DNA from 2 places in the Brevibacillus sp. FW306-2-1A-C05A genome. Region 1 is predicted to be linked to the other one. Evidence: riboswitches for the same ligand, from Rfam matches in the RefSeq annotation. Region 1 holds a riboswitch; the other holds the start of a gene.
What was found. Region 1 has a riboswitch for glycine ahead of gcvT (glycine cleavage system aminomethyltransferase GcvT). Riboswitches for the same ligand answer to the same signal wherever they lie in the genome.

Region 1 (15,634 bases):
AAATTTTCCGACCTTGTCAGCGTAAGCGTAGGGGACAAAGCGCAGCCCTTCATCCCATACTCCCACGTAAGCGTTTTGATCGTTCCACAAATGAAGCGAGCCGACGACGAACGGGGCGAGCACCTGAGAGTGGTACAGCGGAACGGTCAGCGTCACGGGTGCATCGCTTTGCTGCTGCCACAACTGCGGCCATGAAATTGCGCTGTCCCCGTACAACTGGCTGACCCAGCCGATCTGGTCGAACGGATCTTTTTGCGCCCCTTGCAGGATGCGCGTCTCTGTTAGCCGCTGCCCGGTCTGTACCAGATTTTGCGCAGCCAGGCTGCGAAAGACTGGCTCGTTTGCGGCGAAGGAAGCGGGGTACGCTTCGCCTGTTTTGGCGTTCACCAGTTGCGGCGACGACTGGCGGGCGATCAGCCAGTGGGAAGCGAATCCGTCGTAGACAGGCTCTGCGGCAATTTCCCGCGGGGCAAAGGCATCGTCGAACAAAATGTATTCCCCGACCCCGTATTCCAACAGCACGAATTTTTCCTGGGCAGGCGCTTCGACGGCCTCTCCCACGACCAGGTACCCTACCTGTCTGTCTGCTTTTTTGATGCTGACCAGCCACTGATGTTGATTCGGGCCGAGCGTCTGCACTTCTGTATCGGCTTTTTGCCACTCCTTGAATTGCGGATCGCGGTTGGCGAGTTCGTTCATCCACGTCTGGATTTGGGCGTGAAACTCTTTGTCCCAGCTCTCCTCTGCGTGGACAGGCCAGGCGAGCAACGCAAAAGACAAGAGCACCCCGAGAAGGGGGAGGAATCGTCTGGTCACAAACATGCACCACCTTTTGTACAGGCTAAGCTTATTCCTATTGTAACCAGCTATGACAAAAAGATTTGTTGCAACTTGTCAGTTCCGCAGCACTTCTTCTCGCTGATCTTTTACATGATTCGCCCGGATGCGGGGAGATGGCGCACCGTTTTTGCCGGATGCGCTTTAATGACAGGCGGAGCAGAGTGCAAGTAAAACAGTCCGCCGTTAATAAAATGAACCTCGATGCGCGGCTCGTACTGCCAGCGCAGCTCGTCCATCCGCCGCTGTTTTTCTTCTTCCGGCGTGCTTTTTTTCCATTCCTCCTGGTTGATTTCCTCGCGCGGCGTCACCTGGACGCCATTGGCACGTAGAAAGTCGAGGATTCGCCCACCGGAAGAGCGGTATTCGTCAAGCGTCTGCGCAGCTTCGACAACAGCCTCCCTGGCGGGGACGGCGTCGCGCGCAGGCAGCGGGATCGAGGCTTTTTGCTCCGGGGACTCTACCGCTTCCGCCTCGGCTGCTTCTGTCTCGCTCTGTTCGGCAGGCGGCTCTCGTCGGGCCAGCTCTTGGTAGTAGGCGGCGAGGATGTCCAGCTCCTCCGTCAGTCGCGCCCGCGCCTCTACGGCCCACTCCTGGTCTTCCTGCGCGATGACCGCATCGACCTCCTGCCGGGCCAGCTCCAGCGCGTCTTCCACAGACAGCTTCCGGTCGAGCGTGTAAAAATAGTCCGGGATCGCGGGCGCAAGCGTCAACTGAAACAAAAACGAGGAAAAGTCGTGCACGAGGCGCGGCTGATGCAGGTTGATCCCGAGATAGAGCATGATGTCGCGCCGTTTGTCGCAGATGAGCGATACTTTCAGGTTGAGCCCGAGCCAGGGAACGAGCGGCGTGGAGCGACGCTTGCCGGTGCTTGGCAAGGAAGCGGTATTTTGCTCGTACATGCATAAAAAGCGCCCGTGCTTTTTCGCCGAGGCAAAAATTTGCTGCATGCGCGCAGCGCCCAGATGCAGATGCTCGGCCCGCAGCCCGTCCGGCATCCGGTCCGGGTGAAACGCAAAGGTGAGCACGAGCGGCTGGTAGGCCAGGTTCATTTTGTCGACCCAGCTCCAGTAAAACGGGCGGTTGCCGATATCCTTGTCGACCTCGACCGGAAGCTTGACCGTCAAGTAATCCGGGTGGGCTTCGACGATGTGCGCGGAAAAAGTCGCGAGGTAGCGCTCTACAAATTGCCTGACCTGGTTGGCTTGCATCAGGAGAAACCTCTTTTCTTGTGTGCGTTTTTTCTGCTACTGCTCTGCCGCTTCCGACAGGGCAGGGGATGCGTGCTGCTGTCTGCTGGCGCGGATGGCGTGGCCTATGTTGTCGAGCTTCAACGCCATTTCGCGGGCCGATTTGGAATCCATGATGATCTGCGTCAAATTTTCTTCCAGCGACGAGTTGAGATTCAGCCGCTCCACGATGTCGTCCAGTTCGCCGATGACCATCTCGAACAGGTCGATTTTTTCGTACAGCAGCTTCAAAATGTGCTCCTCAATCGTGCCGACGGTGGACAAATTGTAAATGTGCACGTCCCGCTTCTGGCCGAGACGGTGGACACGGCCGATCCGCTGCTCGACGCGCATCGGGTTCCACGGCATGTCGTAGTTGATGACCTGGTTGCAAAACTGCAGGTTGATCCCTTCCCCGCCAGCCTCTGTGGCGATCAGTACTTGCGCGCGGTTTTGAAACAAATCGGTCATCCAGTCTTTTTTGCTGCGCTTGAAGCCGCCGCGAAACGGCACAGAAGTAATGCCGTGGTCATGCAAATATTTTTGCAGGTAGTTTTGCGTCGCCCGGTACTCGGTGAAAATGATGACTTTGTCGTTGATCTCCTGGATCAGCTCGACCGTTTTGGCCGCCTTGGAATGCGTCTCGATCCGCTTAATCATCTCCACCAGCTCCAAAATTCGGCCGCGCAGGGGGGAGTCTTCGCTGGTGCGCTGGTGCATGTTGTACAGCGTCATGAACGAGGCTTCCTTGCTGGAGCAAACCTCGCGCTGCAACGTAATCAAGGCGAGCGAGTTGAACAGGCCAGCTCCTGTCTGGTACTGGTCGCGCACAAAGCGGGTGACGCCCTCGTACAGCTCCATCTCTTCCTGCGACAGCTCAATCGGAATCGACTGGACGCGGCGACTGGTGAACTGGATGCCGCCGTCGCTTCGCTTGTTGCGAATCATCACCTTTTCAATTTCTTCGCGCAATTTGTCGCTGTTTTTCGACTGTCGCTTTCCTTCGACGTAATTGGAGGAAAACGACGTGGAGTGGCCGAGGTGCCCCGGCTTCAACAAATTAATCAGGTTGTACAGCTCGTCCATTTCGTTCTGGATCGGCGTAGCCGTGAGCAGCAGGCAATATTTTTTGCGAATTTCCTTCACGAACTGATAGTTTCGCGTCCGCTTGTTTTTCAGCTTGTGCGCCTCGTCGATAATCAGCATGTCGTAGTCGATGTCGAGGACGTGGCGGCGGTGCGGATCTCGTTTCGCCGTGTCGATGGAGGCGACGACGACTTCATGCTGCCGCCACATGTACTCCTTTTTTTGCGCCACGGCGGGAATCCCGAATTTTTGCTGCAACTCCTTCGTCCATTGGATGACGAGGGAGGCGGGGACGAGCACGAGAATTTTTTTCGCCAGACCCCTGACCATGTACTCCTTCATAATCAGCCCGGCTTCGATCGTCTTGCCCAGTCCGACCTCGTCGGCGAGGATCGCGCGTCCGCGCATGTCGTTGAGCACTCGCTCCGCCGTTTGCAACTGGTGGGGAAACGGGGAGAGCAGCGGCAAGTATTTCAGGCATTGCAACTGATCGAACTCGCGAACAGCCATGGCCTCTTCCGCTTCCAGCGCCAGCTTGAACAGCTCCCACTTGTCCCAGGGGCCGTCTTCGCGCATTCGCTCCGTCAGCGGGGATATCCAGCTCGTGTCAAATGAAACAGGAATATTCGGCATATACGTTACTCCTTTACACAGCTCTGCCATAACTTTCATGCGCTTTATCAAAAAACTTAACATTTATGATCGTGTTCATCATTTTGTTAAGTATTTCTTGATCTGACTGTTAATTTGCATATTTTCAACGGCGGACTCTCATGGTAGGATATAGAGGAAGTTCATTCATTAGTATGGAAATCATAGCAAAAACTTATGTATGACCATCTAACCAACGCGAATGATAGTAGCAGGGAGAGACTGCGCGAACCACTGCAGCGCCGAAGGAGCAAGCCGGGAACGGTGAATCTCTCAGGCAAAAGAACCTCTACTGGACGCAACTCTGGAGAGAGCTCGAAATCGGAGCCACCAAAGGGGAAACTTGCAAGCGCGGTGATCCCCGCCGCGCTTGATTGGCAAGGTAACTCTCAGGTACCAAGGACAGAGGAGGAGAAATGGGCACCGTTCTTTTGGTGTACCCGTTTTTTCGCCTCTGTTTTTTCATGGGGAGAAATGCCGACTAACAGTTTTTAGGAGGTGCCACACATGTCCAATCTGAAAAGAACGCCACTGTTTGATTCCTACGCAAAATACGGCGCCAAGACAATCGACTTCGGCGGCTGGGAGCTGCCTGTACAGTTTTCCAGCATTGGCCAGGAGCACGAAGCCGTTCGGACGAAAGCAGGTCTGTTTGATGTATCCCACATGGGAGAAGTAGACGTAAAAGGCGAGAGTGCGCTCGAATACTTGCAGCGCGTCACCACCAACGACGTGTCCAAGCTGGCTGTCGGGCAAGCGCAGTACAGCGTGCTCTGCTACCCGGACGGCGGTACGGTCGACGATCTGCTCGTTTACAAATACGCGGACGACCATTACCTGCTTGTCATCAACGCAGGAAACATTGACAAAGACTATGCATGGCTGGAAGAGCACCTGATTCCGGGTGTCACGATTGAAAACATTTCGCCGCAAACGGCGCAAATCGCCATTCAAGGGCCTTTGGCCGAGTCGATTTTGCAAAAGCTGACCGCCACAGACCTGTCGAAAATCGGCTTCTTCCGTTTCGAGCGCGACGTAGAGGTCGCTGGCATTTCCGCGCTGGTATCCCGCACAGGCTATACAGGCGAGGACGGCTTTGAAATTTACCTGCCTGCAGAGCGTGCCGCTGAACTGTGGGACGCGTTGCTTGAAGCGGGCAAGGAAGACGGGCTTCTGCCTTGCGGACTTGGCGCGCGCGACACGCTGCGCTTCGAAGCGAAGCTGCCGCTGTACGGCCAGGAGCTGAGCAAGGACATCACGCCGATCGAAGCAGGCATCGGCTTCGCGGTGAAGGTGGACAAAGAAGTGCCGTTCATCGGCCAAGAGGTGCTCAAGGCGCAAAAAGAAAACGGCGCGCCGCGCAAGCTCGTCGGCATCGAGATGATCGACCGCGGCATTCCGCGCACGCACTATCCGGTCTACGTCGGCGAAGAGCTGGTGGGCGAAGTGACTTCAGGCACGCAGTCCCCTACCTTGAAGAAAAACGTCGGATTGGCGCTCGTGAAAAGCGAACATGCGGCGCTTGGCACCCAACTGGAAGTGGAAATTCGCGGAAAACGCCTCAAAGCAGAGGTTGTCGCCGCTCCGTTTTATAAACGTCCGAAAAACTAAGCAATCGCCCACTATACATCCTATTTTGAGGAGGACAACGTTCGTGAAATACCGCTACCTGCCCCAAACCGATCAGGACAAGCGCGAAATGCTCGAAACTCTCGGCATTTCCAGTGTAGAAGAACTGTTTGCAGACATCCCGGAAGAAGTGCGCTTCAAAGGGGCGCTGAACATTCCGGAAGCTCTGTCCGAGCCTGATCTGGTGAAATACTTCACGCGTCTGGCTAATCAAAACGTGAACTTCAGCACGCACGTCAACTTTTTGGGTGCTGGCGTTTACCAGCACTATGCGCCAAGCACAGTCAACCACATGTTGCTGCGCGGAGAATTTTTTACCGCCTATACGCCTTACCAGCCTGAAATCAGCCAGGGCGAGCTGCAAGCCATTTTTGAATTCCAGACTATGGTGTGTGAACTGACCGGAATGGAAGTAGCGAACTCCTCCATGTACGACGGAGCGACTTCCTTGGCAGAAGCGGCGATGATGGCGGCTGGTCACACTGGCAAAAAGCGCGTCATCGTTTCCCGTGCTGTGCACCCGGAAGCGCGCGGCGTTCTGAAAACATACGCGTACGGTCAAGGCGTAGAGCTGGTTGAAGTCGGCATCAACAACGACGGCGTAACCGACACACAAGCTCTGGAAGCGCTGATTGACGAAAACACAGCGGCCGTTATCGTGCAATATCCTAACTTCTTTGGAAACGTGGAAGACTTGGCAGCGGTCGAGCCGATTGCTCATGGCAAAGGCGCTCTGTTCATCGTTTCTTCCAACCCGCTTGCGCTGGGCGTATTGGAAGCGCCAGGCAAACTGGGCGCTGACATCGTGGTGGGCGACATGCAACCGTTCGGCATTCCGGCATCGTTTGGCGGACCACACTGCGGATATTTCGCAACGACTACCAAGCTGATGCGCAAAATGCCAGGCCGGATCGTCGGGCAAACCAAAGACGAGAACGGCAAGCGCGGTTTCGTACTGACGCTGCAAGCTCGTGAACAGCATATCCGTCGTGAAAAAGCGACTTCGAACATTTGCTCCAACCAGGCTCTGTTGGCACTGGCGGCTGCGATCACCCTGACTGCGCTCGGAAAACAGGGCGTACAGGAAATGGCGATGATGAACTTGCAAAAAGCGCATTACGCCAAGCAAGCGCTGCAGGCAAAAGGTCTGGAAGTGGTCTTTGCCGCTCCATTCTTCAACGAATTCGTAGTCAAACTGTCCAAGCCGGTGGCAGAAGTAAACAAAAAGCTGCTTGACGCTGGCATCATCGGCGGCTACGATCTGGGACTGGATTACCCGGAATACGCGGGCCATACGCTGCTTGCGGTAACCGAACTGCGGACCAAGGAAGAAATCGACACATTGGCGGCTGAATTGGAGGCGATCACACGTGCGTAACGACCAGGAAAAAGCACTGATTTTTGAAATGAGCAAACCGGGCCGTGTGGGCTACAATCTGCCGGCATTGGATGTACCAGAGGTAGAGGTGGCAAGCCTGCTGCCGAAGCACCTCATCCGCGAGACTCCTGCTGAACTGCCGGAAGTATCCGAGCTGCAGTTGGTTCGTCACTACACCGAATTGTCCCGTCGCAACCACGGGGTAGACAACGGCTTCTACCCGCTCGGTTCTTGCACGATGAAATACAACCCGAAAATCAACGAAGACGTTGCCCGCTACCCAGGCTTCGCGCAGACGCACCCGTACCAGCCGGAAGAAACCGTACAAGGCGCACTGGAGCTTTTGTACAACCTGCAAGAAGAGCTGGCTGAAATCACCGGGATGGACGCAGTTACGCTGCAACCGGCTGCGGGGGCAGCAGGCGAGTGGACAGGTCTGATGATGATCCGCGCGTACCACGAGAGCCGCGGCGAAGGCCACCGCACAAAAGTCATCGTGCCAAACTCCGCGCACGGTACGAACCCGGCTTCTGCAGCGGTAGCAGGACTGGACACCGTCACGATTGCCTCTGACGAGCGCGGCCTGGTAGACATTCAGGCGCTGCGCGATGCCGTAGGCCCTGATACAGCGGCACTCATGCTGACCAACCCGAACACGCTCGGTCTGTTCGAGGAAGACATCGTGGAAATGGCGAAAATCGTCCACGAAGCAGGCGGCCTCTTGTATTACGATGGAGCGAACGCGAATGCGATCCTCGGCATTGCCCGTCCAGGCGACATGGGCTTCGACGTGGTGCATCTCAACTTGCACAAAACGTTTACAGGCCCTCACGGCGGCGGCGGACCAGGTGCTGGCCCTGTCGGCGTGAAAAAGATTCTCGAACCGTTTTTGCCAACGCCGATCGTGGCGAAAAAAGAAGACGGCAGCTTCTACTGGGACAGCAACCGTCCGGCTTCCATCGGCCGCGTAAAAGGCTACAACGGAAACTTCGGCATCCTCGTGCGCGCTCACAGCTACATCCGCACCATGGGTCCGGAAGGCTTGCTGCAAGTGTCGCAAAATGCGGTGCTCAGCGCGAACTACATGATGCGCCGTCTGGCTACGGCTTACCATCTGCCGTATGACCGCGTCTGCAAGCATGAGTTTGTTTTGTCTGGCGTGATCCAGAAAAAGCTGGGCGTACGCACGCTCGACATCGCCAAACGCTTGCTCGACTTCGGTTATCACCCGCCAACTATCTACTTCCCGCTGATTGTCGACGAGTGCCTGATGATTGAGCCAACCGAAACCGAAACGAAAGAAACGCTCGACGAGTTCATCGACGTTATGCTGCAAATTGCCCGCGAGTGCGAGGAAACGCCTGAGCTTGTACAGGAAGCGCCGCATACAACCGTGGTCAAACGTCTGGACGAAGCGACAGCGGCGCGCAAGCCGATTCTGCGCTACCAGCCGCAAGCACAATAGCTCTCTTTTGGAAAAGCCGCCTTTTTACAGGGCGGTTTTTCTTTCCGAATGATGCTATCATGAACAGATGGGATTGATCCGACATTTCGGGGAGAGAGAACCAATGATGAACAAAAGGATCGTATTTACAGGCGGCGGCTCCGCGGGGCACGTCACCGTCAACCTCGCGCTCATCCCGCGTTTTTTGCAGCAAGGCTGGGAGGTCGCCTACATCGGCTCGACGACAGGGATCGAGCGGGAGCTGGTCAGCAGGCTCGACGGCGTGCGCTACATCGGCATTGCGACAGGCAAGCTGCGCCGTTATTTCGACTGGAAAAACTTCACCGACCCGCTGCGCGTAGGCAAAGGCGCCTGGCAAGCTTACCGCTTTCTCGCAGCCTGGAAGCCGGCTGTCGTCTTTTCCAAAGGAGGATTCGTCTCCGTGCCCGTCGTCTTTGGCGCCTGGCTGAATCGGCTGCCTGTCGTCCTGCACGAGTCCGATCTGACGCCGGGACTCGCCAACAGGCTGTCGCTGCCTTTTGCCGCTAAAGTGTGCGCGACGTTTCCCGATACGCTCCAGCATTTGCCCGAGGGCAAAGGGACACATGTAGGGGCGATCGTTCGCGACGAGCTGAAAACAGGCCGGAAGGAAGCGGGGCTTGCGCTGTGCGGCTTTTCCCCGGACAAACCGGTGCTGCTCGTCATGGGCGGCAGCCTGGGGGCGAGGCGGTTGAACGAAGCCGTTCGCGGCACGCTCGACGCGTTGACCAAGCGTTTTTCTGTCGTGCACATTTGCGGCAAAAATCAGTTGGACAACAGCCTGAAGCGGGACGGCTATCGGCAATTCGAGTACGTCCAGGACGAGCTGCCTGACCTGTTGGCGATGACCGACCTCGTCGTCTCGCGCGCAGGCTCCAATGCGATTTACGAGTTTTTGCAACTGCAAAAGCCGATGCTTCTCGTGCCGTTGTCGCGGGCGGCGAGCAGGGGAGACCAGATATTGAATGCCCGCTCTTTTGAGCAGCAAGGCTTTTGCGAGGTGCTCGAAGAGGAAGCGTTGAGCGCAGACAGCCTGATCCGGGCGCTGGACCGTTTGCAGCAAAAGCGTCCGGCGATTACGGAGAAGCTGCGCGCCGCAAGCGAAAAGCAGCAGGACGCGCTGGCGCAGGTCATGGCGATCATCGAGGAGACGGCTCGTTGATGCAGCCGATCCAAGCCTTGCCGTCCTATGGGGAGAAGCGTAAAATGAAGGTGTTGTGAGTAGGGAGGTACATACGATGGAACAGTGGCGCTATATCGTGACGGAAGCGATGTCTCCGGCGATGAACATGGCTGTGGACGAGGCGATTTTGCAGTTGCACAGCGAGGGCAAGGTGCCCCCGACCGTTCGCTTTTACACGTGGGACCCGGCTACTTTGTCGATTGGCTATTTTCAAAAGGCGATCAAGGAAATCAATCTGGAGGAAGTGCAAAAGCGCGGGCTGGGCTTTGTCCGCCGCGCGACAGGAGGACGTGCCGTTTTGCACGATCAGGAGCTGACCTACAGCGTGATCGTGTCGGAGGAGCATCCGCGGATGCCGTCCGGCGTCACCGAGGCGTACAAAATCATCAGTCTCGGCCTTTTGCACGGCTTTCAAAACCTCGGCCTGGCAGCAGAGATGGTGTCGCTTGCGAGCGAGGAGGAAAAAGAAAAGTACACCTCTCCAGGCTCGTCCGCTTGCTTCGACTCGCCATCGTGGTATGAGCTGGTCGTGGAAGGGAAAAAGGTCGCAGGCAGCGCGCAGACGCGCCAAAAGGGCGTCATCCTCCAGCACGGCTCCATTTTGCTCGACATGGACGTCGAATTGCTGTTCTCGCTGCTGCACTTCCCGTCGGACCGCGTCAAGCAGCGGATGATGGACAGCTTCCGCCAAAAAGCGGTGACGATCAACGAGGTAAGCCCGCGGCCTGTGAGCTTGCAGGAAGCGATTGAAGCGTTTTCCAAAGGCTTCGCCACCGGACTGGAAGTGGAGCTGGTGCCGTCCGCGTTGACAGACGAGGAACTGGCATTGGCGGAGGAGCTCGCCCGGACGCGCTATGCGACGGATGAGTGGAATTTGCGCCGCTAGGCTGTTTGTTGGCGAACATACGCGAAAAGCTCTCCTGGGCGTACTGCCAGTCAGGAGAGCTTTCTTTATGGAATCAATCGAATTAGACGAGCACGCTGTCGTGAATGTGCTGTTCAAACAAAGCTTGCAGCCTCGCTGTGACAGGACCGGGCTGTCCGTTGCCAACGGCCTCGCCATCGACGGATACAAGCGGCATGATTTCCGCTGTCGTGCTGGTGAGGAACAGCTCGTCGGCTTGCTTCAGGAAGGCGATGTCAAAAACCGTCTCGTGGGCGACGATGCCGTTTGCCTTCGCCAGATCAAGGACGACCTGGCGGGTAATGCCGTGCAGGATCAAGTGGTCAGCCGGATGCGTGTACAGCTCGCCGTTTTTTACCGCAAACAGATTGGCCGAGCTGCACTCTGTAATGATGCCGTTGCGGTGCAAAATCGAATCTTGCGCTCCGGCGTCCTTCGCGTACTGCTTGACCAGTACGGCTCCCAGCAGGTTCAGCGTCTTGATGTCACAGCGCAGCCAGCGGATGTCTTCGACGAGTTGGGCTGTCCAGCCTTTTTTCAAGTCCTCTACAGGTCGGGCTTTGGGGCGGACAAAAGCCATGATGACAGGCTTGATGCCGCTCGGGATATCGTGAATGCGCGGAGCTGCGCCGCGAGAAATTTGCAAGTAGAGAGTCGCATCGTCCTGCTCGGTGATGTTGTTTTTCAAAAGCAGTTCTTTGGCCAACTGGGTCAGCTCTTCAGCGCTCCACGGCAGCGCAAGCTTGATCTCGCGGGCGCTGCGGAACAGCCGCGTCAGATGCGCGTCCCACTGATACAGGCGCCCTTTGTAGATTCGTACGACTTCGTAAATGCCGTCCCCAAAGTTGTAACCGCGATCTTCCGGTTGAACGGCCGCTTGCCCCTCTTCAACCCATTTGCCATCGACATATAGCATGGTGAGTCCTCCTCTAGTGGTTCCATCCGCTTTTTTCCAACGGTTTATGATTTTGATACAACAGTAGCAAATCGCACTGCGCAGGGTCAATTTGAAAACGGAAAATCCGCTATCAATTATTTAGCGGGGAGAAGCGCTACTCTATTAAGTTTTCATATAGGCGCCGCCGTCTCGACAAATCGACGCGTTCGGCGAAGACCAGATGTGCCTGCGAGCCGATTTGGGCAGAAGGAAAACGAAAGCTGTCCGCCGCTGACGGCGCGTGCTGGTATTTGACTAACTATTCTGACTAGACGCTGTTTGGCAGGGCGGCCCATAATAAAGGCAAACCGCATCAGGAAGAAGGGAGAATGCCATGCGATCCGCCGGTCATTACGCACTAGGAGCACTGCTTGTTTGGGGAAGCCTGTTGCCGCTGTCTTTCGCGCTGCCGCAGGCATATGCGAATCAGGCGCGCACAGGGATGGATGCCGATCTGTTGTACAGCCATGTGGAGCGCCTGGCGAAAACAGCGAGACCAGCCGCGACCGAGACGGAATTTGCCGCAGGGGTATATGTGGAGAATGCCTTGCGCTCATACGGTTATGAGACTGCCTTGCAGCCTTTTTATTATCATACGTACCAAAAGCCCGCGAGCCTGTCTCTGGCGATCGAAGGCTGGGAGCGGAGCTGGGCGGCGCTGCCATTGACGTTTGGACAAAACGGCGCGCAGACGGCAGAGTTGGTCGATGCGGGCTATGGCCGGGCCGCTGATTTTGCCAGCGGCGCGGCGAGGGGGAAAATTGCACTGGTCAAGCGCGGGGAAATTCCGTTTGGCGAAAAGGTCAGACAGGCCGCTGCCGCCGGAGCCGTGGCGGTCATCGTCTGGAACGATCGCGAGGGGGAATGGCGGGCGTCGCTGGGCGAGCCGCTGGACATGTCAGTTCCGGTCATCGGCCTGTCGCGGGAGGAAGGGCAACTGCTCCGGCAGCGGGCGCTGAAACAGCCGCTGAGAGCCACTGTGAAGGTCGAGGGCGGCGTGACAAGGCGGCATACTGCCTACAACATCATCGCGACGAAAAAGCCGACAGAGGCGGCAACAGGCCAGCGCGTGCTCATCCTCGCCCACCACGATTCAGCCGCTTCGTCGCCAGGGGCTAATGACAATGCCTCCGGCGTGGCAGTCATGCTTGAGGTCGCCCGCAAGCTGTCCGAGAGCCAGCTCGATACCGAGGTGCAACTGGTCAGCTTTGGCGCCGTGACAGCGGGCCAGCGCGGGCAGCGGGCCTTCAGCGAATCGCTGACCGAGCAGGACAGGCAAAAAATCGTCGCCGCCTACTACGTCGATGCGGTGGGGCGGAGCGGAGACGTAACGGCCTTCGCCGGGCGCCGGGAAGCCGTTCTGGCGACTGGCTTGCTGGCGGAAGCGGGAGCACAGCAGTCTGCGCTGGAAGTCGCGCGTGCAGAGCAGCAAAGGGAGCTTGCGCCGTTGACCGTGGCAGGCATTCCCGCTGTGCTCGTCACGCGGCAAAAAGCGGCGGGTGAGGCAGACAGAGCGGGAGATGTGCCCGCCACTATAGAAAAAGAGCAGCTCGCCGAAGCGGCGCAAATGATTTTTTCCGCGGTCGGAAACATAACGGACACGGCGACTCCGGCCTATCCGATCCGGTCAGGACAGACGACCGGACAGGGCGAGCCGGAGGAAGATTTTCAGTAGTGCGCTGCTGCGTGTTGAGCGATGGAACAAGTGCGGGAAACGAAGAGGTGGAGCGTCCTCGGGAGGGCGCTTTTTTTGCTGAAGAGCAAGCGAACACAAGGGGATGTGCCCTGATTTCTGGCCGCACCGCGAACTTTAGCCATGAAGGAGTTTTGTTGGGGTTTTGCCTGCGTTTTGTCGTAATATGTCGAATGACAAGGAATAGCCACACATTGGAAAAAAGTTTATAATTTTTAAGAATCCTAAAAAAGTTCGTCCAGTCTATATTGTTGTTTTTACATATTTCTGAAAATTATATTCAATCCAATCCATGCTAGTTACGACAGTCCATACTACTCAGCAAAGAACAGCGGAGGTTGTGATGATACCAATAGGCTCAAGTAGTTTTATGCTTTCGTTAACACTCATCATCGGCTGGATTCCAGTCAGCGTACTGTTGCTGCGCCACTATCCCGAGAGAATTGATTTGTGGTCTTTCTTTTCGCTGAATTTACTGTACGCGCTGCTGCTGACGATTCCGTGCTACCGCATGTACAAACAGGCGAGGGAAGGAGGGCAGCACACGCGGGAACAGGAAGAGCTGGCGCGGCTGAGAAGAGAGCTGGATAAAGCCAAGGAGCTACTTGATGCATTTTTGCAGCAGACTCCGGATGCAGTCTCGATTCTGGATCTGGACGGAAAATTCATTCACGTGAACCAGGCGTCCGTGGAACAGTTCGGCTACAGTACGTCTGACCTGCTCGGCAAAACGATTCCGTGTGTGCCCGAAGAATATCGCGCGGAGATGGAGCAGTACCATGCGGAAGTTTTGCGGGGAAAGGCGATTGTCGGCTATGAAACAGTCCGTCGGCACCAGAACGGCTCGCTCATGCATGTCTCGCTGTCGTACGGCCCTGTTTTGGACAAGCAGGGACGAGTAACAGGGATCATTTGCTGCTCCCGGGACATTACCCAGCGAAAACAGATCGAACAGGAGTTGCAGGAGAGCCAGGCCCATTTTCGCCTGATTACGGAAAACATGAGCGAAATGATCTATTTGGTAAAGCGGGACGGAAGCGTCGCGTATGTGTCCAATGCGCACGCGACGTTTTTGGGGTATTCGTGCGAGGAAATGACCAGAATGGGTCCTGCCGTCATACATATGATTATTCATCCGGAAGACCAGAAGAGAGTCACCGAGCTTTTCAAACAGTGCTGGCGCAAGGAAGAGGAAGCGACGACCTTTTATCGGCTGAAGCACAGCCAGGGGCATTGGGTCAATGTGGAGTCGCGCTTCAAACCTGTGGGCAACAGTGACGGAGTGGGCGACAGCATGCTGATCGTCTCGCGCGATGTGTCTGAGATCACGAAGACAAAAGAGATGCTGCGCCAATCAGACAAGCTGTCTGCCATCGGCCAGTTGGCGGCAGGCATTGCGCACGAGATCCGCAATCCGCTGACGTCGCTGCGCGGATTTATCCAGTTGCTCGACGCTTCGGTGGGAGGCGCGCAGCGCAACTACTGCCAGATCATGCTCTCTGAGCTGGACCGGATCAATCTGATTGTCAGCGAGCTGTTGGTTTTGGCCAAGCCGCAAGCGGTGCGTTTTCAGCCAAAAGATTTGTCCGAGCTGATTCGCAATGTGCTCTCGCTTCTGGAAAGCCAGGCCAATTTGAAAAACATCCAGATGCACGCTTCGATTGACGAGCAATTGCCGCTTATTTCGTGTGAGGAAAATCAGATCAAGCAAGTGCTGCTCAATCTATGCAAAAATGCGATGGAGGCGCTCCCCGACGGAGGCGAGATTTACGTGAAGGGCCAGCAGGTGAGCGCGGAGCACATTCAGATCAGCATCAGGGACAACGGCTGCGGAATTGATCCCGAGCGCATCCCGCGTCTGGGCGAGCCTTTTTACACGACGAAGGAAAACGGAACGGGCCTCGGCCTGATGGTCAGCCAGCGGATTTTGGAGGACCATGGCGGAAGCCTGCAAATTGAAAGCGAGCGGCAAAAAGGAACGACGGTCAGCATCGTGCTGCCGGTATGCGTGAAAAGCGCAAGTCAGGTCTGACGCTTCCAGACGAACCAGACGATCAAAAACAAGCCGCAGTAGGTGGCTCCGCTCGCCACGACAGAGACGCTCCACGGAAGAACGATCGACAGGACGGCAAACAGGCTGACCGCAAGCAGCATGACCAAGAGCAGCGGCGCCATTTGCAACTGGTGGCGCTCTGTGACAGGGTGGGCGAGCGAATAGAGCAACAAGGCTGACAGCACCCCTCCCTGAATCAGCGCGAGCAGCGCGAAAACAAGTTCGCCGCCGGACAGAAGCTGTACGGAAATCAGCTTTACCGGCAAGAGCGAGGCGTGAATATCATGCCAGTGGGAGAGCAAAACAGCTTGACCGAGCAGCCAAAACAGAGAGACGGCAACCGTACCGACGCCAAGCCCGAGCCGAAGCGATTGGGGCTGGCTTGCCCGTCCCGCGAAGGGCAGCAGTACAGCGAGCGTAAGCAAAAAGTGCAGAGCCAGGAAAAAAACGGCGTGAATGAGCCAGTTTCCATTCATTTGATAGCCGAGATTCGGAATCGGGACATGCGGCTGCCGCAAAAAAAGCAAGCCGAAAAACAACAGCCCGGCCACGAGGCATATTCCCGTCCCAG
Region 2 (15,634 bases), on a different contig from region 1:
TCGGGTAAAAAGGCTGCCATGGAGCGGTGCGGAAGCGACTCGAACAGCATAGCATGCAGACGCTGCCCGCGCCGCCTGCCCCTTTGGCTTCGCCGGGAAAACGGACGGATATAATGGCAAAATCGGGACACACTGAGTCCTATACACTGTTAACCACCTTTTTCAACCCTCGCCCTAGCCAGCGAGGGATTTTTTTTGGCAAAAACGCTGGACTCTCCGCTTGGGGGAGTCTTTACACTAAAGGGGAAAGGAGGGCGGACACGTGCTGTACACGGTCAAGGAAGTATCGGAGCTTTCCGGGGTGACGATCAAAACGTTGCACCATTACCACAAGATCGGCTTGCTCGTGCCGAGCGAGATCAGCGAAGCGGGCTATCGGCTGTACGGCACAAAAGAGCTGGAGCGCCTGCAGCAAATTTTGTTTTATCGCGAGCTGGATTTTCCGCTGCAAAAAATTCGCGAGTTGCTCGACGGCGAGCCGGAGCGGGAACTTCTTTTGCAAGAGCAGGAACAGCTTTTGCTGGCCCGGCAAAAACGACTGGAAAAAATCATGGGCACGCTTTTGGCGATCGCCGCAGAAGCGTATGCGGCCAGTGAAAAAGGAGCATAGCGACGAGGAAGAGGACCATTTTCGCATGGTCCTTTTTTATGGAAAAAAAGCTTCCAACAGTCGGCAGAATTTGGAAAAAACAAGGCCGATATATTGACAGAAAAATCTAGGACTGCTATAAAAAATAGTGGATAGCACTCACCATGCTAGAGTGCTAACAAGTGTGTCGTGCAAAAGAAGAAGGGAGAATGTCCGATGGAAAAGAAGCAGTTTCAGGCAGAATCGACGCGACTGTTGGAAATGATGATCCATTCCATTTACACGCAAAAAGAGATTTTTCTGCGTGAGCTGATTTCCAATGCGAGCGATGCGATTGATAAAATTTATTACAAATCGCTGACCGATCCTCAGCTAGTTTTTGATAAAGACAATTACTTCATTAAAATCACCATCGACAAAGACGCCCGCGAGCTGACGATTACCGATACGGGGATCGGCATGACCGCTGAAGAGCTGGAAACCAACCTGGGCGTGATCGCGAAAAGCGGCTCGCTCGCCTTCAAAAAAGAAATCGAAGCGAAGGATGGCTACAACATTATCGGGCAATTCGGGGTGGGCTTCTACTCCGCTTTCATGGTCGCCGATGTCGTGACCGTTATCAGCAAGGCGCTCGGGGCAGAGACAGGCTACAAATGGCAATCCAGCGGCGCAGATGGCTATACGATCGAGCCGTATGAAAAAGAGACGGTCGGTACCACGATCATCCTCAAAATCAAGGAGAACACCGAAGAAGAGCGCTACGACGAGTTTCTGGAAGAGTATCGCTTAAGAGCGATCATCAAAAAATACTCCGACTTCATCCGCTACCCGATCAAAATGGACGTCACTACCCACAAGCCAAAAGAGGGCAGCGACAACGAGTTTGAGGAAGCGCGCGAAGAACAGGTCATCAACAGCATGGTGCCGATCTGGCGCAAAAACAAAAGCGAGCTGAAGGATGAAGATTACGAGCAGTTTTACGCAAGCAAGCACTACGGCTTTGACAAGCCGCTGGCGCACATCCACGTCAGCGCGGACGGAGCCGTCGTCTATCAGGCGATTTTGTACATCCCGGAAAGCATTCCGTTCGACTATTACTCCAAAGAGTACGAAAAAGGTCTGGAGCTGTATGCCAATGGCGTACTCATCATGAACAAGTGCGCAGACCTGCTGCCAGACTACTTCAGCTTCGTCAAAGGGATGGTTGATTCGGAAAGCCTGTCCCTCAACATTTCCCGCGAGATGCTGCAGCACGATCGCCAGTTGAAGCTGATCGCGAAAAACATCGCCAGCAAAATCAAGGGCCAACTGCAAAGCATGCAAAAAAACGAGCGGGAGAAGTACGAGAAGTTTTATCAGGCGTTTGGCCGCCAGCTCAAATACGGCGTGTACAGCGACTTCGGCACGCATAAGGACACGCTGCAAGACCTCCTGATGTTCTACTCCTCGAAGGAGAAAAAGCTGGTGACGCTCGCCGAGTACGTGGAGAGAATGCCGGAAGACCAAAAATACATTTACTACGCAACCGGAGAATCCAACGAGCGCATCGAAAAGCTGCCGCAGACCGAGCTGGTTGCCGACAAAGGCTATGAAATCTTGTACTTCACGGAAGACATCGACGAGTTTGCGATCAAAATGATGCGCACCTACAAGGAGAAAGAGTTCCGCTCCGTATCCAGCGCAGATTTGGGCATCGAAGCGGACGACCAGGACAAGGCGGCAGACGCAGAAAACGCAGACAACCAGGAGCTGTTCTCGTACATGAAGAGCCTGCTCGAAGGAAAAGTCACCAGCGTAAAAGCGTCCAAGCGGCTGAAATCCCATCCGGTTTGCCTGTCCACCGAGGGCGATGTCACCATTGAGATGGAAAAAGTGTTGAACGCTATGCCGAACAGCCAGGGCGTCAAAGCGCAAAAGGTGCTGGAAATCAACGTCAACCACAACGTGTTCCAGTCGCTCAAGACAGCTTTTGCCGAGGACAAGGAAAAGGTGAACTTGTACACCGCCCTGCTCTACAATCAGGCATTGCTGATCGAAGGATTGCCGATCGAAGACCCGGTCGAGTTTACGAACGACATTTGCAAAATTATGGTGTAACCGCGCAAAGGCAACGGACAAAGAGCGGGAAACACGCACGAAGAGGGATGCACAGGCGGCATCCCTTTTGGCGTGCGACGGGCAGTCGCATCTTTGCGCGATAGCGCGTGAGCTATCCTCTATTGTGCGCGGGGAAAAAAGGCGAGCAGACGGTACGTCGTTCGCTCAGCAGTCTTGCAATCCGCCTGCGCAGCCGATAAGATGGGAAAAATGGATGAGAACCGTTCCCGATCGCTCTTGGCGTTTGTCATCCAAAATACAGGGCCTGGAGGAGAGACAAAGATGTGGGAAGAAAAGTGGCAAAAGGACCGTGTTGCCAGCGCGGATGAACTGAGAAGTCTGGTAGGGGTTCCGCACGAGACGGTTGCGAACAAAAGCATTGCGCAGGTAGAGTCGCATGTCATTCATTACTTGTCCATGTCGCCGCTGTTTTTCCTGGCGACAGCAGATGCCGATGGACGCTGCGATGTTTCTCCGCGCGGCGATGAGCCGGGCTTTGTCAAAGTGCTGGACGAGCGGCACGTTATTTTTCCGGAAAGAATGGGAAACCGGCGGGTCGATTCTTTGCTGAACATTTTGGCGAATCCGCAGGTCGGCATGATTTTTCTCATTCCCGGGCTGGAAGAAGTGCTGCGCATCAACGGAAAAGCGACGATTACGAAAAACGCCGAGCTGCTCGCCGCGCAGAACTGGAAGGGCAAAACACTCGGGCTCGGTGTCGTCGTCGAGGTGGAAGAGTGTTTCATTCACTGCCCGCGCGCATTCAAGCAGGCTGGCGTGTGGAATACGGACTCGTGGGCGGACAAAGCGGACATGCCGTCGATCATGGAAATGTTCCGCGCCCATTTGCGAATCAACGGGGTTGCGTTGAAGGAAAACGGTTAGTGGCTCGCGGCGAAAAAAACCTTGAAGAAAGCTTCAAGGTTTTTTTCAACAGATAGGAATTTATAAGTTTTGGGATAGTCGAAAGGCTGTCCTGTTTTCTTTCTTTAGGGTAGGATTAGAATATGGATACGAACATACTTAGACGGATCTTTTTTGATGATAATAAGAATGGGGATGTTTTTGTAAAGAAGCATGGATGTCTAGTAGATTGAAATCAAATCGATATGGAACGGAGAGAATGTCATTCATTAACAAACGGCTGTCAGAGATTGCATGAATGGATACACCTCCATTAAATCGTTATCGTTAATAAAGATTCCGAATAAATGTTTAGAATCTATTGATATCAGTATTTACTGAGATGGTAAATTTTTCGAAATACCGACACGCACGCAAAAGAACAGTTCCTTGTCCCCGTGTAGCCAAAACCCCTTATTGGTTTTAATTCCAAATTACCCTATAATTAGGGCAACTAACTCATTAGACTCTCGGAGGATGTACTACTATGCAGAAATTTTTGGTAACGATCCTAGCTATGATTCTGGCGTGTCTCAGCCTTGCTGGTGTATCCGCACAAGGTGCAGGCGAACCAAACCAGCAACTGTACCCACTAAGAAAACCTACCGGGAATCAATGGGCTTTGAGTGATCGTAATGGCAAGATTCATGCGAGATTTACTTTGCCCAAATACGGTACGATACAGGAATTCAAAGATGGCCTCGGCCTTGTACGAAACACGAGCATAGAAAAGTGGGGAGTGATAGATCATACTGGCAAGCTCATTGTTCCCTATAAATACAACTATATTTCCAGTTTCTCCGAAGGGCTTGCAAGCTTTCAGATAGGGGAAAGAAGCGGGGTGATCGACCGTACAGGAAAGGAAGTCATCCCTCCAAAGTATGAGCGAATAGTAGGTTTCCGTTTTGGACGATCAGCTGCTTCTGTGAATAAAAAATGGGGACTCATCGACACGAAGGGGAATTGGATCGTGCAGCCTACCTTTGATTACGTAGGCTACATTCCCGAACGGCAGCAGTATTCCAATGATCCGATCCTCATTAAGCAAGGTCCTTACTACGGATATATGGATGCGAAAGGAACCGTTTTGGTCCCCCCTAAGTACGTCTTGGCAAAAGAATTTTCTGACGGATTAGCCGCTGTCCAAGAAAAGGATAAGCAGATTGGGTTTATTAACAGCAAAGGCGAGTACATCATCGCACCGATCTATTATTTTACCGTTCCCTTCCGGAACGGAATAGCCTATGCTTCGAGCTGGAAAGCGGACGGAAAATCGCTTGGAGGAGGATTGATCAATAAAAAAGGCGAATGGATCATCCCGCCAGGCGAATTTACTCCTTTTGCAGGATCATCGGATGTAGAGGAAGGCATTTACAGGTACTACACTAACAAAGAAGACGGTCAATCTTACGCGGGTGCTGTTACCCTGACAGGAGAGGTCATTCTCGAACCCAAATACTCAGCTATAGGCAGATTTTATAACGGTATAGCCATGGTTCGCCTGCACGACGGCAGGGAGGGCTTTATCAATCGCAAAGGAGAGTATCTTGTAAGTCCACGTTATTTTGGTACCTATCAAAGTCCATATGGCTCTCTTATGGATCGTAACGGTCTGTACGCCATCAATTGGGGTCTCGATGGCTATTTAGATTATACCGGGAAGTTGGTCATCCCGCCCTATCGATAAAATTTGGAGGCAGCAGCCTCACAGCGGAAGGTTATCAGGCAACGCCAATCGGAGGGTGTGGCAATCGCGAATCAAGCAAGCCGCCAGCGAGACAGGACTTCCCAGCTCTACGATTCGCCACTGGGAAAAAACCGGGCTGATTACGACCGCGCGCGATCCGAAAAACGGCTATCAGTTGTTCAACCGTTCGCACATTCACAAAATCATGCTGTTGCGAGCGTTGCGTGCGCAGGTGTACTCGCCCTCCGTCGTAGAGCTGAAAAACGCCGTCGCCGAGATGAAGGAAGAAGATGTGCAGGAGGCGCGAAAAATCGCCGTGGACACCTTGCGTTATTTGCATCAGGTCAATGGCTGGCAAATGCGCGGCGTCCACGCTCTGTACGACCTGTGCCGTGTGCTGAAGCTGGTCGGGCAAGGGGGATGATTCCAGGACACCTGGATGCTAGAATTTGTTTTCCTGCTTCCATTCCACCTTGCGAAAAAACAGCGGCAGCTCCTGTTCATGCAGCGGCTTGCTCAGCAAATAGCCTTGCACAAAATCGCACTTCCACTTTTGCAAGGTATGAAGCTGCTCGTATGTTTCGATGCCTTCCGCGACGACGGTGAATCCCAGCTTTCGCGCCAGCGAGATGATCCATTCGACGAGAACGGTCCCTTCGTAATGATTGTTGATATGTGTGACAAACGAGCGGTCGATTTTGATCGTAGAAAGGGGGAGAGTCGTGATGTATTCAAGCGAGGAGTATTCCGTCCCGAAATCGTCCAATACGATTTTGATACCGTGATGGGCAAATCTTTTCAGTGAGTCGATCCGTCTGTCTTTGAGCGAGATGCGGTCCCGTTCGGTCAGTTCCAGCTCCAGCGATTGCGGGGAGAGAGCGGTTTGCTGCAAAATGCCGCACACCCGGTCAAAGAATAAGGAATCTTGCAATTGCAAGCCCGACAAATTGACGGACATGACGGAGTTGGGCATGTATTTTTCCTGAATTTGCTTGTTCTTTTGACAAGCGGTCTGGATCACCCAGTCTCCGATGGAATAAATCAGTCCTGTCTCCTCGGCGAGCGGGATAAATTCTGTGGGGGAGATCGGTCCAAAGTGCGGATGATTCCATCTGAGCAAAGCCTCAAAGCCGCGCACATTGCCAGATCCGGTCTCGAATTGGGGTTGGTAGTGCAAGGATAGTTGTTGAAGAGGCAATGCCTCTTGCAGATCATTGGCCAATCTCAGCTTGTGCTCCAGGTCCTCGCATGTCGCATGCGGTGTAAACTCCATTTTTTACCCTCCATATGCAGTCCAAGTCTTCTGGGATTGATTATGCACCTGATGTATTAGATAAGTTTCTGTCTATGTATTAGGAGAGTGTGAAATAATCTCAAAAAAAGAGCACCATCCCATGCGTTTGTCTGCTAGTTCCTAGAGACGAATTTATACCCCACACCCCAGACGGTTCGAATGTATTTCGGTTCTTTCGGATTGTCTTCGATTTTTTTGCGCAAGTTGGCGATGTGGACGTCAATCGCCCGGTCTGTGACAAAAGAATCAAAACCGCGAAGCTCGTAGAGCAGCTCCTCTCGGCTGAACACCTTGCCTTCGTTTGTAATGAACAGGCGCATGATTTCAAATTCGGAAAAAGTCGTCTCGACGTGGAACTGGTTGACGTAGATCGCCCTGCGCTCCAGGTCGAGCAGAAACGTATTTTCCGGGCAAGCGATCGTCGTATCCGCCTGCTCGGCGTTCTCCACGGAGGCGGCCTGCTGTTGGTATTGGTGAGTTCGTCTGATTATGGCTCCGATTTTTGCTGAAATCTCTCGCAGTGAAAACGGCTTGCAAATGTAATCGTCCGCTCCTGCTTGCAAGGCTTCTACCCGATCGGATACGTCTGTCTTCATCGAGACGACGAGAATGGGAGCGAGCGAAAAGCTGCGCAGCTCGCCGCACAACCGGGTACCGCTCATATCCGGCAGAATCATGTCGAGAAGGATGACATCCGGTGCAAACGATCGGGCCAGCTCCAGACCTTTTTGTCCATGATCTGCTATTTTCACAGAATAACCTTCCTCGGTTAAATACATGGCCAGCATTTCACCCATAATCTGATCGTCTTCGATAATCAATAGTTTGTACATCAGATTCCTCACTCTTTCTGGGAGAAAGTTATTCATAAAGATGGGAAAGAGCTAGCAATGGTTCATGATTTCCTAATACTTTTCTCATATTTTAGCAAAAAAATGAGGAGAATGGACCTAATTTCACGAAAAATGCTAAAAATTTGTTAGGAGTTCGCCAGAGTTTCCAGCCACTCGGTTGCGAGAGCTAATACTTCGTCCAGTTGCCACGCAAACTCGCTCATACATTCTTCATAATCGCTCCGGTTTGCCGATGGGGAGAGCAGACTCTCAACCTTTCTTGCTACGAGCAGCAATCGCTGGGCAGAGAGATTCCCGGCTACGCCGCTCAGCGTGTGCACCATGCGTCGGGCTTCCTCGGTATCGCCTGCGCGAAGCGTCTTTTGCAGCCGCTCGGCAAAATTCGCGTACTCGCGGGTGAACGTCCGGAGAATTTGCGTGTAGATCGGGAGTTTTCCATCCAGCCGCTCCAGCGCGAGCGACACATCCAGACAAGGCACAGGAATGGCCCGCTTCAACGTTTCTTTCATCTCTCCCAGATGAATCGGCTTCGTGATGACGCCATTCATGCCTGAGCGGTAGCAGTTGTCGTGCTCGGCTTTGATGACGCTCGCCGTCATCGCGATGATCGGCAGGCTCGCGTACTGCTTGTGCTGGCGAATGCGCAGCGTCGCTTCGCAGCCGTCCATTTCCGGCATGTGGACGTCCATCAGGATCAGATCCCATTTTTTCGTGTCCAAAAGCTCCAGCACTTCCAGGCCGTTTTTGGCAATCGTGACGGCATAGCCTTCCCGGCGCAAAAATTCGACAGCCACGAGCTGGTTGATCTCGTTGTCTTCCGCCAGCATGATGGTGCCGCGATGTCCGGGAAACATGACGTTTTCGAAAGAAGCGCTCTGCGCGGGAGCCGCGACGTGGGCGGTGTGCAGTTCTTTATGCTCCTGCGCTCCCAGCAGGGCGCGCGTCACGTCCATGCGATTAATCGGCTTGATGAGAACGGCGTCAGGCTGGACAGCTTCCTCCAGCGAGGCCAGCTCGTCGCGTCCGTACTCGGTCGTCATGGCGATGGTCGCCGCATCGCATGCTTCGGCGAGCGTGTGCAGGCGCCAGAGCGACTCGACGCCGTACATGTCTTCCGCCTCCATGTCGACGAAGACAAAGCAAAACGGGTTGGATTCGTCCGCCTCTTCCAGCAGCGCAAACGCCTCTCGCCACGAGGCGGCGCAGGTCGGAGCAAAGCGCAGGCTCACCAGCATGTCCGCCAGGCTGCTCCGCATTTTGTCATGGTCCTCCACGACCAGGACGCGCTGGTTGGCGTAGCCGGGAGGAAGCAGCGAGCCGGGGCTTTCGTTCTCTTGCCAGGGCGCGTGCTCGAACGCGAGGGTAAAGGAGAAGCAGCTTCCTTTGCCAATCGTGCTCGTGACTTCGAGAGTGGCGCCCATCATTTCCACGAGGCTGCGCGAAATGACGAGGCCCAGTCCGGTGCCGCCGTATTTTCTGCTCGTCGTGCCGTCCGCCTGGGTGAACGGCTCGAACAGCTTGTCCATCTGCTCCGCAGACATGCCGATGCCCGTATCCTCCACGGCAAAGTGCAAAAGCAGGCTCTTTTCGTCTTCCTGCACCAGCGTGACGCGCATGGCGACGTAGCCCTGCTCGGTAAATTTGATCGCGTTGTGGCACAGGTTGAGCAAAACCTGCTCCAGCCGATGCTGGTCCCCGATCAGCTTGGGCAGCATTTTCGGCGGCAGCTCGACGATGATCTCGATTTGCTTCGTCCCAAGGTAAATACTCAGCATGTGCGAGAGCCGGCGGACAAAGTCGTCGAGGTCAAAGCTGGCTTTTTCCAGCTCCAGCTTTCCGGCTTCGATCTTGGAAAAGTCGAGAATCTCGTTGATGAGCCGCAGCAACACCTGCGAGGAAGAGAGAATTTTGTCCAGGTAATCTTTTTGCACCAGCGTCATGACCGTTTTTTGCATCAGTTGCGACAGTCCGATGATCCCGTTTAGCGGAGTGCGGATTTCGTGGCTCATTCGCGCCAGAAAATCGGTTTTGGCTTTGCTCGCTTCTTCCGCCTCTTCCTTCGCGGCCAACAGCTCCGCCTGGATGCGCCGCTGCTCCCGAAGCATAATGTGCAGCAAAAGCGAAAGCATGCCGACCAGAATAAAAGTCGACAGCCCGGTAATCAGGCTGGACAGCTCCTGTACGGAGTTCAACTGGCCGAGAGCTTCGCTCGAAGGCAAAACCGCTGCGACGGACCAGCCTGTAGAAGCGACGGGCGCATAGCCGATGTAGTAGCTGTTGTTGTCGATGGTGATGCGTTGCAGCCCTTTTTGGCCCGCGATCATGCTGTGGGCGATTTTTCCCATGTCCCCGGGCTGCTCTGTCAGCTTTTGCCGACTGACAAGCGCGGGGTTCGGGTGATACATGATCGTCCCGTCCCTGGAGAGCAGGATGGCATAGCCGGATTCGCCGATGGGATAGCTGCCGAGCATTTCCGGAATGTCGTCGAGCAAAATATCAATGGCGACGAAGCCCAAGAGCTTCCCGTCCTCTTTCAGCTTCATGGTGCCGCTGGTGACCATTTTTTTGGTCAAGTAATCTTCGTACGGCTCAGAAAAAACGACTTCGTCTGTGCGAACGGCGTCCTGGTACCACGGGCGTTGCTGGAGCGACCAGTCTGTCCCCGTAAGCTCGTCTGTGTTGCCGAATGTGAAGTTGCCCGCCTGGCTGGAAATCCAGACGAGTCCCAGGTTGCGGTCCAGCTTTTGGATGCCGTCCAGTGCGGCGGCCACATCCGGGTAATACGGGTTGGAAAACGCATCGTCCCGCGTTTTGACGGTTTGCAAGTAGCGAACGATCGACTGGTTGGTGCTCATCTGCTTGATGAGAAAGCTTTTCTGGGCGAAAAATGCGTTCATTCGCTCCGCCAGCGCCTGGCTTTGCAGAGTCAGTTTGCTCTCGATCTCGACTTTCATGATCCGATTGGTCTGGGAGCGCATGATGTAGCCGGACAGAGAGAAGGCGACGACGATGATTAACAGGATGAGGATGGTCAGTTTTCGGGCATGGCTGACGTGAAAAGTTTTCATGAGCGACCTCGCTATTTGTATGTAATTGCAAAAACTTTCGAGAAAAGACAGGACTCCATTCAGGTTGACGTGTAAAATATTGGATGAAGGCAAAGGAGGGCTTGCATGTACACGTCGTTGACTGTGAAATATTTGAAAATTTCTTCTTATCTCAAGCTGTGTGTAGGGGCCGGCTTTTCTCTCGGCCTGCTGGTCGGGCTTTTCCAACTGGTTGTCCTGCTTTTGATGCGCGCGGTGGACCACACGAGCACTGCGGCCGCGACGAGTATCCCGGACAGTCTGCTCGCGCTGGCAGGCACGATCTTGGCGTACACGTTTGGGGCGTTGAATTTCAGCCTTATTTCTTATTTTCCTTTTATGTTTCTGCTCAAACGTAAAAATGGAATCGCGATCGAAGGGATATTTGATTCGAGGGCGGAGCGTGTAAAATGATAGAGAAAGCTTTTCGTTCATTTATCAGGTCATGACATCCAGGAGAGAGTAGCCCATGTATTCATTGCGTCCTACGATGACGGTTGAGGAAGCAGTCGCGCATTTTTCGCCAGATCAAAATGAAGTGCAGGAAGTGTACAGCGAAGAGGGTGAGTTTCTCGGCTATTTGACGGTGGAAGCGATCGCCCACGCCATTCATCGCGGGGAACTGACGCGCCCGATTGTCGAGTACGTCGTGCCCGAGGTGAACCTGCCGGACCGCCAGAGGCAGGCCAGCTCGCAGGCGCAGCTTCGCGCTTTTTTTGAAAGCCCGGTCTGCCAAATTGTTTTCAATGCGCTGTACGACGGCGTCTATATTACGGACGGGGCAGGCGTCACGCTGTTTGTCAACCAGGCGTACCAGCGCATTACGGGCATTCGCGAGGAAGAGGTCATCGGCCAGCACATGGGCTATCTCATCAAGCAAGGCATGATTTCGGTGTCCGCTTCGCTGGAAACGATTCGCACGCGAAGGCCGGTGACGCTGATCCAGACGATCCGCAACAGCCGCAAGATCATCGTCTCTGCCACCCCTGTGCTGTCTCCCGCAGGCGAAATTTTGTACGTCATCAGCAGCGTCCGGGACATTACCGAGCTGATTCGCCTCAAGCACGAGCTGGACAGCCAGAAGCTTTTGCACAGCGATTTGCCGCACCCGGACCAGACGGGGCTGGAGGACGTCGTGCTCGGACCTGCGACGCGCTCGCTGTTCCGGCTGGCCGACAAGGTCGCCAAGACAGATGCGAAAATTTTGCTGCAAGGCGAGACGGGTGTGGGGAAGAGCATGATCGCCAAATACATCCATGCCCGCAGCAGCCGCGCGAACGAAATTTTCATGGAGCTGAACTGCGCGGCGATCCCGGGCCATCTGGTCGAGGCCGAGTTGTTCGGCTACGAGCCGGGGGCGTTTACAGGCGCGCTCAAGCAGGGGAAAATCGGCATTTTGGAGAGCGCCCATCGCGGCACGCTGTTTTTGGACGAGATCGGCGACTTGCCGCTGGAGCTGCAAGTGAAGCTGTTGAAAGTAGTGGAGGAAAGCAAATTCATGCGCGTCGGCTCCACCGAAGTCCGCCATGTGGACGTGCGGATCATTACGGCTACCCACCGCGACCTGGCTACACTCGTGCGCGAGGGGCTGTTTCGCGAGGATTTGTACTATCGGCTGAACATCGTCACCTTCGAGGTGCCGCCGCTGCGCGAACGCCGGGAAGAGATTGTCCCGCTCTTGGTGTCGTATCTGGAAAAATTCAATGAGAAATACAAGGAAGAAAAGACGATGACACTGGAATGCTACGAGTGGCTCACGAACTATAGCTGGCCGGGAAATATCAGGGAGCTGGCGAATCTGGTCGAGCGGCTGGTGGTCACGACGTTTCACGACACGATTGACGTCGGCGATTTGCCGAACTTTCTCCAGCAAGTGTTCCCGCAGGCAGAACCGACGTCTTTGCGCGAAGCGGTCGCCCGTCTGGAGCGGAGCATGATCGGCAAGGCGATCCAGACGCACAAGACGACCCGGTTGGCGGCAGAAGCGCTCGGCATCAGCCAGAGCGCACTCGTCCAAAAGATGAAAAAGCTGCAACTGCGCGTAGAGAACGAGCCGGAAGCGAGCAAATAAAAAGCATCCTGCGAATGCCTGGTGCAGTCGCAGGATGCTTGTCCTTGCCATGCAAACACATCGGAAGCCGGATGTGTTTTTTGTTTGGCTGGCGATCAGTTTTCCAATACTTTCACCTGATCGACTTTAGCCTTGCGCAGCTTGTAAATCACGACGAGCATGATGAACCAGACCGGAGTGATGAACAAGGCCACGCGCGTATCCTCGGCAAGCGCGAGCACGACGAGAATGAACGCGAGGAAAGCGAGAATCAGGTAGTTGGCAAACGGAAAGAGCGGCATTTTGAACTTGTTTGTTTTTGCCAGATCCGGTCTTGTCTTGCGGTACTTCAGGTGGCAGATCACGGTAATGCCCCAGATGAACAGGAAGCAGACCGTCGAAACGCTCGTAATCAGAGTGAAGACGCCTTCTGGCATGATGTAGTTCAACACAACCGCAATGAGAACGACGACAGTCGAGAAGAACAAGGCATTGGCAGGCACCTGGCGCGTTGTCAGCTTGGTCATGGACGCAGGCGCATTATTTTCCTTGCCGAGCGAGTAGAGCATACGGCTTGTACTGAAGATGGCGCTGTTGCATGCCGAAGCGGCGGAGGTCAGCACGACGAAGTTGACGATACCTGCGGCAGCCGCGATACCGATAGCCGCAAACACTTGAACGAACGGGCTTTCGGTCGGGATGATGGCGTTCCATGGATAGATGCTCATGATGACGATCAGAGCGCCGACGTAAAAGAGCAGCACGCGAATCGGGATGTTGTTGATCGCTTTTGGAATCACGCGCTCGGGATCTTCTGTCTCCCCGGCAGTCAGCCCGACAAGCTCAATGCCGACAAAGGCGAACACGACCATCTGGAAGGAGAGTAAAAAGCCGTTGATGCCGTTCGGGAACATGCCGCCGTGGCTCCACAGGTTGCTGAAGCTGGACGCGCCGGAGTTTGTCGAGAAGCCTTTGACAATCATGAAGATTCCGACGGCGATCAAAGCGAGAATCGCGATGACTTTGATGAGCGCGAACCAGAACTCCATTTCGCCGAAAAGCTTGACCGTTGCCAGGTTCATGATGAGCAGGATGACGAGCGCAATCAATCCCGGCATCCATTGCGGAACCTCAGGGAACCAGTATTGCGTGTACATTCCGACAGCCGTCAAGTCGGCCATGGCAATCGAAATCCAACAAAACCAGTACGTCCAGCCTGTGACGAACGCGGCCATGTTGCCGAGGTAGTCTTTTACGAAGTCAACGAAGGAATGATAGTTCAGGTTGCTAAGGAGAAGTTCACCGAGCGAGCGCATAATCAGAAAGCAAATAATCCCAGTAATCAAGTAAGCAAACAGGATGGATGGGCCGGCCAGGTGAATGGATTTGCCCGCACCGAGGAACAATCCCGTTCCGATGGCCCCGCCGATCGCGATGAGTTGAACGTGCCTGTTTTTCAGGCCCCTCGCCAAATTTTGCTGTTGCATGTGATCCCCCTCATTTCTCATGCGTTTGATTCGTTTGCGGCTGTTGGTAAAAAACCAACCGCCGACCTTTCAAAAAGTTTATGAAACTTTATAATTCATATCTTAACATAGCGACCCAGCATAAATACATCATTAAGTTACTTCCATCGAAAAAAACGCTTACATTTTTGAGCGAGGCAGAAAATTTGCGGTTTTGTCGGCAGTTTTCCCTCCTTTTTCGAGGCAAATGGAACGGCTGTTTCATGGTGAACGCACAACACTCCTATTTTCTGCAACAAAAAAAGGAACGGGAAAAATAGACCGGTTCCTACTTTTCTCTGTCCTTTTACCTGAGAGATTTGTCCTGAGCGGTCAGGATTTGCTCCTTCGGTGCTAAACGGCGAGTTTAGTCTCTCCCGCAATATTCATCCGCGTCAGATATTCGCGTGCGTTCTTATGATAGTAAAATATTCCAAAAAGGTTGTCAAATGAAAATTCCTAATTAACAGATTATTTTAAACATAAAACATTTTTGATTGACGGAAGGCCAGATGACAAGCAGGAAACGACAATCATTCGTCGTTTTTTCCGCTAGCCAGGTGAGCGGATGTGTCGAAAGGGGAAGGGTATGGATTTTGATTTGATAATGAATCAAATGCGCAAGTTTGATTTGAATTATAATCAAACAGCGAATGTAAACGGTTGCTTTTGGCCGAAACAAACTGTGCTGCGGAAAATGTGACAAAAAAGTGAGAAAAGGCTTGCCGCTGTTGGGGGGAAGGTCGTTTTTCCCGCAGGTGGCGGAGCGAAATTGGCACCCGCTTTTTTCCGCTTGGCACGGGAGTTGCTTTTCACGTAGCGGCATACAGAAAGGAGAGAGTGACATCATGAACATTTCTACTTTTGCCGCTGCAAACAAACTGGTCACAGGGCGGGATTCGCTGGCGCTGCTGCCCGAGGAGGTTGCCCGTCTGAAAGTGGCGCGTCCAATGATTGTGACGGACAAAATTCTCATTCAGGCCGGGGTAGTCGCGCAGGTGGAAGCGCTTTTGCCGATGGAGGCGGGCGTCTTCTCGGACGTGAACCCCGAGCCGGAAATCGAGATCGTCGACTTGTGTGTGCAGATGATCCGCGAAGGGGGCTACGACGGCCTGATCGCAGTCGGCGGCGGCAGCGCAATCGACATCGCCAAGGCAGCTTCCGTCATGGCGACGAACGAGGGCAGCATCGAGCAATATTTTGGCACGAATCTGGTGAAAAAGCCGGGCTTGCCGCTGATCGCGATTCCGACTACGGCGGGGACAGGCTCAGAGGTGACGAACATCTCGATTTTGTCGGATACGAAAGAGCAAGTGAAAAAAGGAATTGTAAGCCCTTACCTGCTGCCGGACGTCGCCATCGTCTCGCCGGTGATGACGCTTACGTGCCCGCCGAGCGTGACCGCTGCGAGCGGCGTGGACGCGTTGGTGCATGCGGTGGAAGCCTACATTTCCAAGTTCGCCTCCCCGGTGACGGACGCGCTGGCGATTGGCGCGATGAAACTGATTGCCGTTCACTTGCCGAAAGCGTACGCGTGCCCGGATAACATCGAGTCGCGCGAAGCGATGA

Region 2: it holds a riboswitch for glycine, as region 1 does, so the genes downstream of both, AC3WJN_RS19860 (amino acid permease) here and gcvT (glycine cleavage system aminomethyltransferase GcvT) in region 1, are expected to answer to the same signal.

What each region holds. Positions count from the first base shown of each region.
Region 1 covers NZ_JBYSWV010000050.1:4,976-20,609, reverse strand. The annotation lists gene AC3WJN_RS21775 (hypothetical protein) at 1-822, opposite strand, end outside; gene AC3WJN_RS21770 (YqhG family protein) at 927-2,048, opposite strand; gene AC3WJN_RS21765 (DEAD/DEAH box helicase) at 2,085-3,785, opposite strand; glycine riboswitch at 4,006-4,102, shown strand; glycine riboswitch at 4,103-4,219, shown strand; gene gcvT (glycine cleavage system aminomethyltransferase GcvT) at 4,311-5,414, shown strand; gene gcvPA (aminomethyl-transferring glycine dehydrogenase subunit GcvPA) at 5,458-6,810, shown strand; gene gcvPB (aminomethyl-transferring glycine dehydrogenase subunit GcvPB) at 6,803-8,275, shown strand; gene murG (undecaprenyldiphospho-muramoylpentapeptide beta-N-acetylglucosaminyltransferase) at 8,382-9,455, shown strand; gene AC3WJN_RS21740 (lipoate--protein ligase family protein) at 9,532-10,362, shown strand; gene dat (D-amino-acid transaminase) at 10,445-11,296, opposite strand; gene AC3WJN_RS21730 (M28 family peptidase) at 11,652-12,992, shown strand; gene AC3WJN_RS21725 (PAS domain-containing sensor histidine kinase) at 13,381-15,042, shown strand; gene AC3WJN_RS21720 (hypothetical protein) at 15,033-15,634, opposite strand, start outside.
Region 2 covers NZ_JBYSWV010000040.1:6,444-22,077, reverse strand. The annotation lists partial or broken gene AC3WJN_RS19915 (alpha-isopropylmalate synthase regulatory domain-containing protein) at 1-8, shown strand, start outside; partial or broken gene AC3WJN_RS19910 (MerR family transcriptional regulator) at 263-562, shown strand; gene htpG (molecular chaperone HtpG) at 806-2,686, shown strand; gene AC3WJN_RS19900 (MSMEG_1061 family FMN-dependent PPOX-type flavoprotein) at 2,969-3,571, shown strand; gene AC3WJN_RS19895 (WG repeat-containing protein) at 4,077-5,276, shown strand; gene AC3WJN_RS19890 (MerR family transcriptional regulator) at 5,332-5,700, shown strand; gene AC3WJN_RS19885 (putative bifunctional diguanylate cyclase/phosphodiesterase) at 5,719-6,549, opposite strand; gene AC3WJN_RS19880 (response regulator transcription factor) at 6,684-7,403, opposite strand; gene AC3WJN_RS19875 (response regulator) at 7,550-10,492, opposite strand; gene AC3WJN_RS19870 (hypothetical protein) at 10,598-10,924, shown strand; gene AC3WJN_RS19865 (sigma-54 interaction domain-containing protein) at 10,980-12,581, shown strand; gene AC3WJN_RS19860 (amino acid permease) at 12,677-14,047, opposite strand; glycine riboswitch at 14,355-14,455, opposite strand; gene AC3WJN_RS19855 (iron-containing alcohol dehydrogenase) at 14,914-15,634, shown strand, end outside.